3 regions of the Neobacillus canaveralius genome follow, and region 1 is predicted to be linked to each of the others. Evidence: riboswitches for the same ligand, from Rfam matches in the RefSeq annotation. Region 1 holds a riboswitch; each other region holds the start of a gene.
The links. A riboswitch is a leader RNA that binds a small molecule or an ion and turns the genes downstream of it on or off. The one in region 1 is predicted to bind S-adenosylmethionine.
Positions count from the first base shown of each region.

Region 2: it holds a riboswitch for S-adenosylmethionine, as region 1 does, so the genes downstream of both, metK (methionine adenosyltransferase) here and ABC255_RS17680 (BMP family protein) in region 1, are expected to answer to the same signal.
Region 3: it holds a riboswitch for S-adenosylmethionine, as region 1 does, so the genes downstream of both, ABC255_RS04120 (methionine ABC transporter ATP-binding protein) here and ABC255_RS17680 (BMP family protein) in region 1, are expected to answer to the same signal.

Region 1 covers NZ_JBDFLL010000001.1:3,525,535-3,528,640, forward strand. Annotated here, with positions in the region: gene ABC255_RS17680 (BMP family protein) at 236-1,252, opposite strand; SAM riboswitch class I at 1,441-1,549, opposite strand; gene nadR (multifunctional transcriptional regulator/nicotinamide-nucleotide adenylyltransferase/ribosylnicotinamide kinase NadR) at 1,704-2,723, opposite strand; gene pnuC (nicotinamide riboside transporter PnuC) at 2,724-3,106, opposite strand, start outside.
Region 2 covers NZ_JBDFLL010000001.1:1,296,263-1,299,368, reverse strand. Annotated here, with positions in the region: gene asnB (asparagine synthase (glutamine-hydrolyzing)) at 1-159, opposite strand, end outside; gene metK (methionine adenosyltransferase) at 358-1,563, opposite strand; SAM riboswitch class I at 1,766-1,906, opposite strand; gene pckA (phosphoenolpyruvate carboxykinase (ATP)) at 2,124-3,106, shown strand, end outside.
Region 3 covers NZ_JBDFLL010000001.1:846,679-849,784, forward strand. Annotated here, with positions in the region: gene ABC255_RS04110 (MetQ/NlpA family ABC transporter substrate-binding protein) at 1-20, opposite strand, end outside; gene ABC255_RS04115 (methionine ABC transporter permease) at 38-688, opposite strand; gene ABC255_RS04120 (methionine ABC transporter ATP-binding protein) at 678-1,709, opposite strand; SAM riboswitch class I at 1,799-1,902, opposite strand; SAM riboswitch class I at 1,975-2,075, opposite strand; gene ABC255_RS04125 (hypothetical protein) at 2,299-2,493, opposite strand; gene ABC255_RS04130 (CBO0543 family protein) at 2,734-3,106, shown strand, end outside.

The DNA.
Region 1 (3,106 bases):
GGTTTTACCCCCCTTTAAAAATGGAAACCGACTACATTGTGCAGTCGGTTTACTTTTTTCAAATGGCTCTTTTCTTAAACTTTGTTAATGATTGTACTAAGTTTCCTTAAGAAATAGTATAAATTCAAGAAGAAAAGAGCCAGCAATCTAAATTCTAGAGCGGAACCTAGCTATTTCCACGTTAAAATCGGCTTTAGGATTTTAACAACCATGCTAACGGTAATAGCCTATTAGATTAATTGCTCAGTGGATTTTTGATTTCTCGTTTTCCAGATACAATTTCTTCGTGAAGTGCTTTTACTTGGTCAATAACTTCTTGTCCAACAAAGCTGTTAAGCGGTGTTTTGCTTTCATGTGTTACATATGTTAAGCCAACGCCCTTTTCCTTCAAGCCATACTCGACAATGCCTGTTTTAAAATCGCCGTTTGCAAATGCTTTTACTGTTTCATATGCAGCAGCGTCCGTCCCTTTTAACTGTGAAAGAACGACGTGCTCTGGATCTACCTCTGTACGGTCAACGTCCTGACCAGAAGTAAAGATTCCTTGTTCTTTTGCTGCCTCAAATACACCCAGATCTCCGACTGCAGCAGCTCCTGCAACGAAGTCTGCCCCCTTAGAAGCTTGCAACAACGCTAATTCTTTTGCTTTCGCCGGATCCGTAAAGCTTCCAACATAGTTTACTAAAAACTCAGCGTCTGGATTTGTTTCCTTTAATCCTTCTTCAAACGCAACTGTCCATTTTTTCATTAGTGGAATATCCATAGCCACTACCATACCCACTTTATCACTTTTGGTAGAAAGGCCTGCTGCAGCTCCTAGCAAGAACGCTGCTTCGTGCTCTCTGAAATTAACACTTTGAACATTTGGAAGGTCGACGACCGTATCAATAATTGCAAATTGACGATCCGGATTTTCTGTTGCTACTTTTTTCAATGCATCTTCTGATTCAAATGATGAAGTAATGATTAAATCATATCCTTCTGCTACAGCTACGCGAAGATTTTCTTCTATCGCTGAATGATCCGTAGATTCGATTGTCTTTAATTCCACTCCAAATTCGTCTGCTGCTTTTTTGGCCCCTTCATCCATTTGCTGGAAGAATGGGTTAACCCCAATTTTCTCAGGCAGTACGAGAGCAATTTTCTTCTTATCCTCTTTTGATGATGTATCTTTCCCCGTTGATTCTTGTGCTCCACATCCAGCGACAAGCAAGACTAAAGCTAGTGCGATAAATGCAAGTAGTTTTCTCATGACGTTCCCCCTGTGTTATATTTCGTTTTTATTACTATTTGTCTATTAATTTACTAAAAAAATTCGAAAATAGCAATACAAAATCGAACATTTTTAAAATATTTTATATTAATGTTCGTGTTTTACTGTTTCACCCCATAAAAAAACCCTTTTCCGAAAAATAGGAAGAGGGTTTTTGAATATACTCTTCCTTATCTTTCAGAACTTCCTCGTTCTGTAGGATTTGGCACCATACTATATAAATATAGCGGTTGCTGGGCGTCATCGGGCCAGTCCCTCTGCCTCTCTGGATAAGGTTAACAATATGTATTTACGTAATTAAGTTAAACAACATAGCAATAATAAAAACTTAATTTATTATATTTTAAAAGTTTTCAAATTACAAGACTATTTAATTATTATAAAAATAACCGATGGAAATTAGCTGCTCATCGGTTTATTTTTTATTTTTTTACTGTAGCAATTTATCAATATGTTCCATGGCACCTTTTAACCTGATTTCATAACTACCACTCAAGATTTTATAGTCAACATCATGCTTATTTAATAATGTTTTTAGGTTCTCATTGTTTTGGTCTCTTACCTTCTCTTCGCCATGAACACGTAAGCCGTCATCCACCCATTTTACATCTGGTTCAAGGAATAGCCATAGGTCATAATCCTGTATTTTTGCAATCTCATCTAGAACCAGCTGATGTTCATTATTGTATAGGTTTGAGTAAAACTGGGTTACAATGACTTCTGTATCGATAAAAACAAGCTTATTTGCTTTTCCAATGGCCTTAAATTCTTCCATCTTATGTCCATAAGCAATCCTTTGATAATCTTCCTTGACCATAATCCCGTCACAGCCACCCAATTCTTCACATAGAGTTCGGCCATATTCTTCTACATAGGTTGTGTTGTAAATTTTAGCTAGGTTTCTCGTTAAGGATGATTTCCCACAGCTTTCAGTCCCAACCATGACAATCTTTTTTACAAAATAAGGTCTAACAAAATCAGGTATGAACTCCCAATGTTTATAGACACCTTCGGTACGAATGGTTGTAGCAGAGATGGTTACCTGTGAACGCATTGGATCGATCAGCTTATGCTTTGCGTTAGGATATAATTCTTCAAAAATATCATTATATTGAACTTCTGAACTAAAAACGAGATCTATGGGCTTTCCGATTTCTCTTTTTATTAATTGTGCTCCTTCAGCCCAATCGTAGTTGTCGTTATCTTGATGATCTTCAATGCTAATTGCTTTTACATGTGGCATATCTTTGGTTAATTGTGAAAGCCAGCGTAGCCGGATTTGAACAGGAATATAGTTCATTTTTGTATCCTGACAAAGCTCTCTGTCTCGCAGTTCGCTATGAGATAAAACAACGTACAGTTCATCCACGATCGTTGAAGCATGAACGATGGCATACACATGGCCAAGGTGCAAGGGAAGGAATTTTCCTCCGATAAAACCAACTGTCATTTAGGCCGCCTCCTGAACTTGTTTGATCGATAGTTTTCTCCAATTCACATACCCGTAAATGCTGTTTACAAGGAATGCTGACCACATCACTAGCATGGAGAAATCATTTCCTCCCTGAGAGATTAGAACACCCAGCCATAGAAAAATTGATAAAACATTGACTGAAATCCATAGTAGCCATTGTTCGGTATATCGCTTTAACATCAAAATTTGTGCTGCAATCGATAGTACATTTGTGGCTGAATCGGTCCATACTAAATTGCCACCTAGGAATTTTAAGAAAAAGCCATAGACAATCGTAAGAATGATGATAGACACTAAGGTATAGAACCATCCTTTTCTTGTAAGGCTGCTTATTCTGACATCTTCTCCCTTAACACCAT
Region 2 (3,106 bases), 2.2 Mb from region 1:
TAAGCGGCGAAAACCGAATTGAATATGGTCATCATAATAAAAACCTTCATCATCAGGTCCACGATGGGTTATAATATCGTTCATATTTTTGAATTGTTGTTTTTGCTCATCACGAAAATGTTGTTCCTTGTCGTGTACACAACCAATAAAACCACACATTATGTACTTCACCTACTCCAATCTAAATATCCAAACTTAAAAAACATACTCTCTTATCCTACCACTATTCATATAAAAATGTCAGTGTGAAAGGTAGGAAAATTCAGGTACAAATAGTTTTAACCTAAACACATTGCCCTAAACTTAGACGACTAAATGCAAAAGAGAGTTACACTAAATGCAACTCCCCTAATTTGTCTATTTAATATTTGCTTGTTGACGTAATGCGTCCACTTTATCTGTACGCTCCCAAGGAAGATCAACATCTGTACGGCCAAAATGACCATATGCCGCTGTTTGCTTGTAAATTGGGCGGCGTAAATTTAACATGTTGATAATTCCAGCAGGACGAAGATCAAAATTTGCACCTACAAGATCAACTAATACATCTTCACTCACTTTGCCAGTACCAAAAGTATCAATAGAAATGGAAACCGGCTTTGCTACCCCAATTGCGTATGCAAGCTGAACTTCAACTTTATCAGCAAGTCCTGCTGCTACAATATTCTTTGCAACATAACGAGCGGCATAGGCTGCAGAACGGTCAACTTTTGTAGGATCTTTACCAGAGAAAGCTCCACCGCCGTGACGTGCATAACCACCATACGTATCTACAATAATTTTACGTCCTGTTAAACCTGCATCTCCTTGAGGTCCACCGATAACAAAACGACCTGTTGGATTAATGAAATACTTTGTATTTTCATCAATTAGTTCTTTCGGCACAACTGGATTAATCACATACTCTTTTACGTTACGTTGGATTTGCTCTAACGTAATTTCGGGATGGTGCTGTGTAGAAATAACAATCGTATCGATACGGACAGGTTTGTCATTCTCATCATATTCTACCGTTACTTGTGTCTTTCCATCTGGACGCAGGTAAGGAAGAATTTCCTCTTTACGAACCTCTGTTAAACGACGTGCAAGCTTGTGTGCCAAGGAAATGGGAAGAGGCATTAATTCTTTGGTTTCATTACATGCAAAACCAAACATTAAACCTTGGTCTCCTGCACCAATAGCTTCGATTTCTTCATCAGACATTTGCCCTTCACGTGCTTCTAGAGCCTGATCGACCCCCATCGCAATGTCAGGAGATTGCTCACCAATAGAAGTGATAACACCACATGTCTCGGAGTCAAAGCCATATTTTGCACGATTATAGCCAATACCCTTAATTGTTTCACGAACGATTTTTGGAATATCAACGTAAGTAGATGTAGTGATTTCACCTGCAACTAAGACTAATCCAGTTGTGACGGATGTTTCAGCAGCAACCCGGGCATTTGCATCCTTTGCTAAAATGGCATCTAAAATCGAATCAGATATTTGGTCACAGATTTTATCTGGATGACCTTCGGTAACTGATTCAGAAGTGAACAAACGACGACGTTTTGTTGACATCTGATTTCCTCCTATATTATGAGATAAATCAAGGTCCATTTGAAGGTTACAGGAATACTTCTAGAACCACTGAAATTGATACGGTACTCATTCCCTTAGTATGAAATAAACAAAGGATTTTTATTAGTAACTCTATTGATAAAAGGTCTATACAAAACAAAAAACCTTACCATTGTGAGGAAAGGTTGTTCCGGTCCTTTCACTCTTATCGTTCAAGGTCAAAGCCTTGCGTCAGATTAGCACCTTCGCACTTGAGAATAGGACCAATAAATAGGATGGTCTTCTCATAAAGCAGGTTGCTGGGTTTCATAGGGCCTGTCCCTCCACCAGCTCAGGATAAGAGAGTATCCGTTCAAATTAGTATCATACTTGAACCTGTCGAGCGTTGTCAACGAATTTGCTAGCAAATTAAGGATAAATATATGAAATTTTTCCATTTAAATTTAATACTTAATAATACAACCCAAATTTACCAATTAGTATAGACTATTAAATTAAATGTGTTATACTTTTTATGAATATATTGACAATTAAAAACTTGAAAAGGAAGGTTCGTTCTGATGAATTCAGTACATGTCCCAAATGAATTAAGCCAATTGCTGGAAGAAAGCCATGTGCACATTCAAATGTCTGTTCCTCAATTAGTGGAAAAAATTCTATCTAGGAATGAGGGAAAACTAACCTCAACTGGTGCGATAAGTGTATCAACAGGTAAATATACTGGAAGATCTCCTCAAGACAAATTTATTGTCATGGAAGAATCCATTAAGGATAAAATTGATTGGGGCAATTTAAATCAGCCAATTTCAGAAGAAATATTTAATAACCTCTATCAAAAAGTTTTAGACTACTTAAAAGAAAAAAATGAAATATTCGTCTTTAAAGGGTTTGCAGGTGCTGATAAAAAGACCCAATTGCCGATTCAAATTGTGAATGAATATGCTTGGCATAATTTATTCGCCCATCAATTGTTTATTCGGCCTAGTGAAGAGGAATTGCTGACACATAAACCCGGATTCACTGTCATTTCGGCTCCTAACTTTAAAGCAAATCCGGTTATAGACGGAACAAAGTCTGAAACCTTTATTATTATCTCTTTCGAAAAACGGACGATCTTAATCGGCGGAACGGAATATGCTGGTGAAATGAAAAAATCAATCTTCTCAATAATGAACTACCTGCTGCCTGAGAATAATATTTTCTCTATGCACTGCTCTGCTAATATTGGTGTTGAAGGTGATGTTGCTTTGTTCTTCGGTCTTTCTGGGACAGGAAAAACCACTTTATCTGCAGACCCAAAACGCCGCTTAATTGGTGATGATGAGCACGGCTGGTCATCGAATGGCGTGTTTAATATTGAAGGCGGCTGCTATGCAAAAACCATTAATCTTTCCAGAGAAAAAGAGCCGCAAATTTTTGATGCCATCCATTTTGGTTCCGTATTAGAAAATGTTGTTCTTAATCCTGATACAAGAATTGCAGACTATGACGATTCAACTCTTACTGAAAATACAAGGGCTGCTTATCCGATGCACGCCATTGA
Region 3 (3,106 bases), 2.7 Mb from region 1:
GATAGTAAAAGTTTTTTCATCGTATTTTTCCTCCTAGTTATCTTCGTCTAATTTTTTTTGCTGCTATATTCCCAAATGACTGTAGACCTTGTACGATCACAATCAGAATTCCTACTGTAATCATCATCGTGACTGTATCAAAACGCTGGTAGCCATATGTAATTGCCAAATCTCCAATTCCACCGCCGCCGACTGCCCCAGCCATTGCCGAAGCACCAACAAGACCGATGGTCGCGATTGTCAGGGCAAGAACTAGTGAGCTGAGTGCTTCAGGAATTAAAAATTTACTAATAATTTGCCATGGGGTTGCGCCCATTGCCTCTGCTGCTTCAATGACACCAGGATCAACCTCTAGTAAGGAATTTTCTATCAATCTGGCAATATAGGGTCCTGCATAGAAGACGAGAGGAACTACTGCTGCTGCGGTTCCAATCGAAGTTCCAACAATCAACCTTGTAACGGGTATCATTGCCACCAATAAAATGATGAACGGAACAGATCGGAAAATATTAATAATTCCATTCAATACATTAAAAACCGGCAGATTCTGAAGCAGATGGCCTTTCCGTGTTACGACAAGTAAGATTCCCAGCGGCAGTCCAAGGATGGTTGAGAACAAGAGTGAAAAAGCAACCATCTGGACCGTTTCAATTAAAGCAGAAATAATTTGCTCTGAGTTAACTAGCATGTGCTGTCACTTCCTTTATGCTGATTTTCTTCTGGTTGATGTAGGTTAATGCACGGATGATTTCTTTGTCAGAGCCTTGGAACTCAACAATTAAGTTTCCAAACGGTGTGCCTTGAAGCTCAGTAATGGTTCCGAACAGGACATTGATATGAATATCAAACTGTTTGGCAAGTTCGGAGAGCAGGGGCTGACCGGATGTGCTGCCTACAAAATTAATTCGGTAAACCTTTTGCATTCCGTCATGTTTTTGAATGATTTCTTTTATAGAATCAGGGATCTGGTCGTTCATGACAGAGCTTACAAAGTTCTTTGCCGTCTCCGTTTTAGGAGATGAAAAGACGTTAAACACCGTGCCTTCTTCAATAATTTTACCGGACTCAATCACTGCCACTCGGTCGCAAATTTCTCTGATGACCGCCATTTCATGGGTAATGATTAGAATGGTTATGTTGTATTCCTTATTGATTTTTTTCAACAGCTGTAAAATGGAGCTGGTTGTCTGTGGATCAAGTGCAGATGTGGCCTCATCACAAAGTAGAATCGATGGCTGTGTTGCCAAGGCCCTTGCAATTCCAATTCGCTGCTTTTGTCCGCCTGAAAGCTGGTCAGGATAATAGTCCGCCTTGTCGGCCAACCCGACAAATTCTAGTAATTCCTGAACGCGCTTCTTAATACCATCCTTTGGAACTTTGGCAAGTGTCAGAGGCATTGCGACGTTGGCAAACACTGTTTTTGAGTTTAATAGATTAAAGTGTTGAAAAACCATGCCAATATTTTTCTTAATCTCACGGACTTCTTTTACGGACATCGAAGTGAGGTCATGACCATCGACGATTACACTACCTGAGGTCGGACGCTCTAGTAAGTTTACACAGCGGATAAGTGAACTTTTCCCAGCACCGCTAAACCCGATTACTCCGAAAATCTCTCCCTTATTAATCTTCAAATCAATTCCATTCAAAGCTGCAACCTGCTGCCCGCCACTTTCATAAACCTTTTTAAGATTCTGAAATTCGATCATGGTGTATCTCTCCTTTTTTAACAAATAAAAAACCCTCTTCTTGGAAACAAGAAGAGGGCATGCCGATGCAAAGTAATAGCAAAAAACTCTTCTTATCTCCCAAGCTTGCTGCTTGCTGGATTTGGCACAGTCCCCAATTGGTTCCGCTGCCGAGGTGTCATAGGGCCAGTCCCTCAACCTCTCTGGATAAGAAATATTATTCAGTTAAAAATAAAAAACCTCTTCTTGAAAAAGAAGAGGGCAAATTGAAATAATTAGCGTCCTCTTCTTATCTATCAAGTCGCACTTGCTGGATTTGGCACAGAATCTTGTGATTCCGCTGCCGAGGTGTCATAGGGCCAGTCCCTCAACCTCTCTTGATAAGAAGTATTTTTACTTTATTCATTTTTTGAACTTGTTAATTAATTTACTGTAGGGATAGTGAAAAGTCAAATCCCTTTTTTAAAATAATAATTAATTCCTTGGTTTTAAAGCGTTCTCAGTGCTTATAAATAGGCATTTTTAATAAATAAAAAAAATTTACTGCTGGCCTTCGCAAAAAACAAAAAAAGAGCGATAGTTTTCGCTCTCTTTCTTGAACTTTAAACAACTATCTTCTTTTTACCAAACAAAGTACCCCTTGGATGATTAACACAAGTGAGAATAAAAGGACAGCTATGACACCAATTAGGAGAACTAACGGACTAAGCGGCGCTAAGAATCCAGTTAGCTCTACTCTTAATAAGGCAAAACCGGCAAGGATACATAAGAAGTATAAAAACGGACTGCGATCTAATACACTCATTGCATATTCACTCCTTTCTTGGGGTTAATTCATTACTATTCATAAAAGGAGTATTTTATTTACCAGAATAATAAATCAGTCACAAATAACTATTTATTTGGAAAATTAATCCTCCTGTTCGGGTGGGTAGAGTAGGTCTTTTGGCATTTTATCTGGATGAGGATTGATAGGTGACTATATGAGCAAGGATTTGGAAAGTATAATTTTTAATTAGTTGTTTTTGAAGGAGATAGTCCATCCATGTGGAAGCTGGTATTTATTTTCTTTTTTATTCTTGTTATCATTGCTTTTCTAGTCCCAAAGAGATTGACTAAAATTGAATTATATACAACGAGTCTTTTTGCTTTGGTATTTGGTATCAATGTAGATTTGGTTCTCGTCTTTAAATACCATTTGTACGGATATTTTGGTGAAGGTTTTCAATGGCTGGGGTTTGTTGGAGAATTTCTTTACTTTATTCCAGTCAGTATTTTGTTCTTAAACTATTATCCCTTTAAACGGACTAACCAACAGAAACTCTTTTATATCCTTGCATGGACAGCAGGATCCTCCATTATTGAATTTATTGTTGAAAGGACTCACTTTTTTAACTATACTGGCTGGAAGCTCTGGT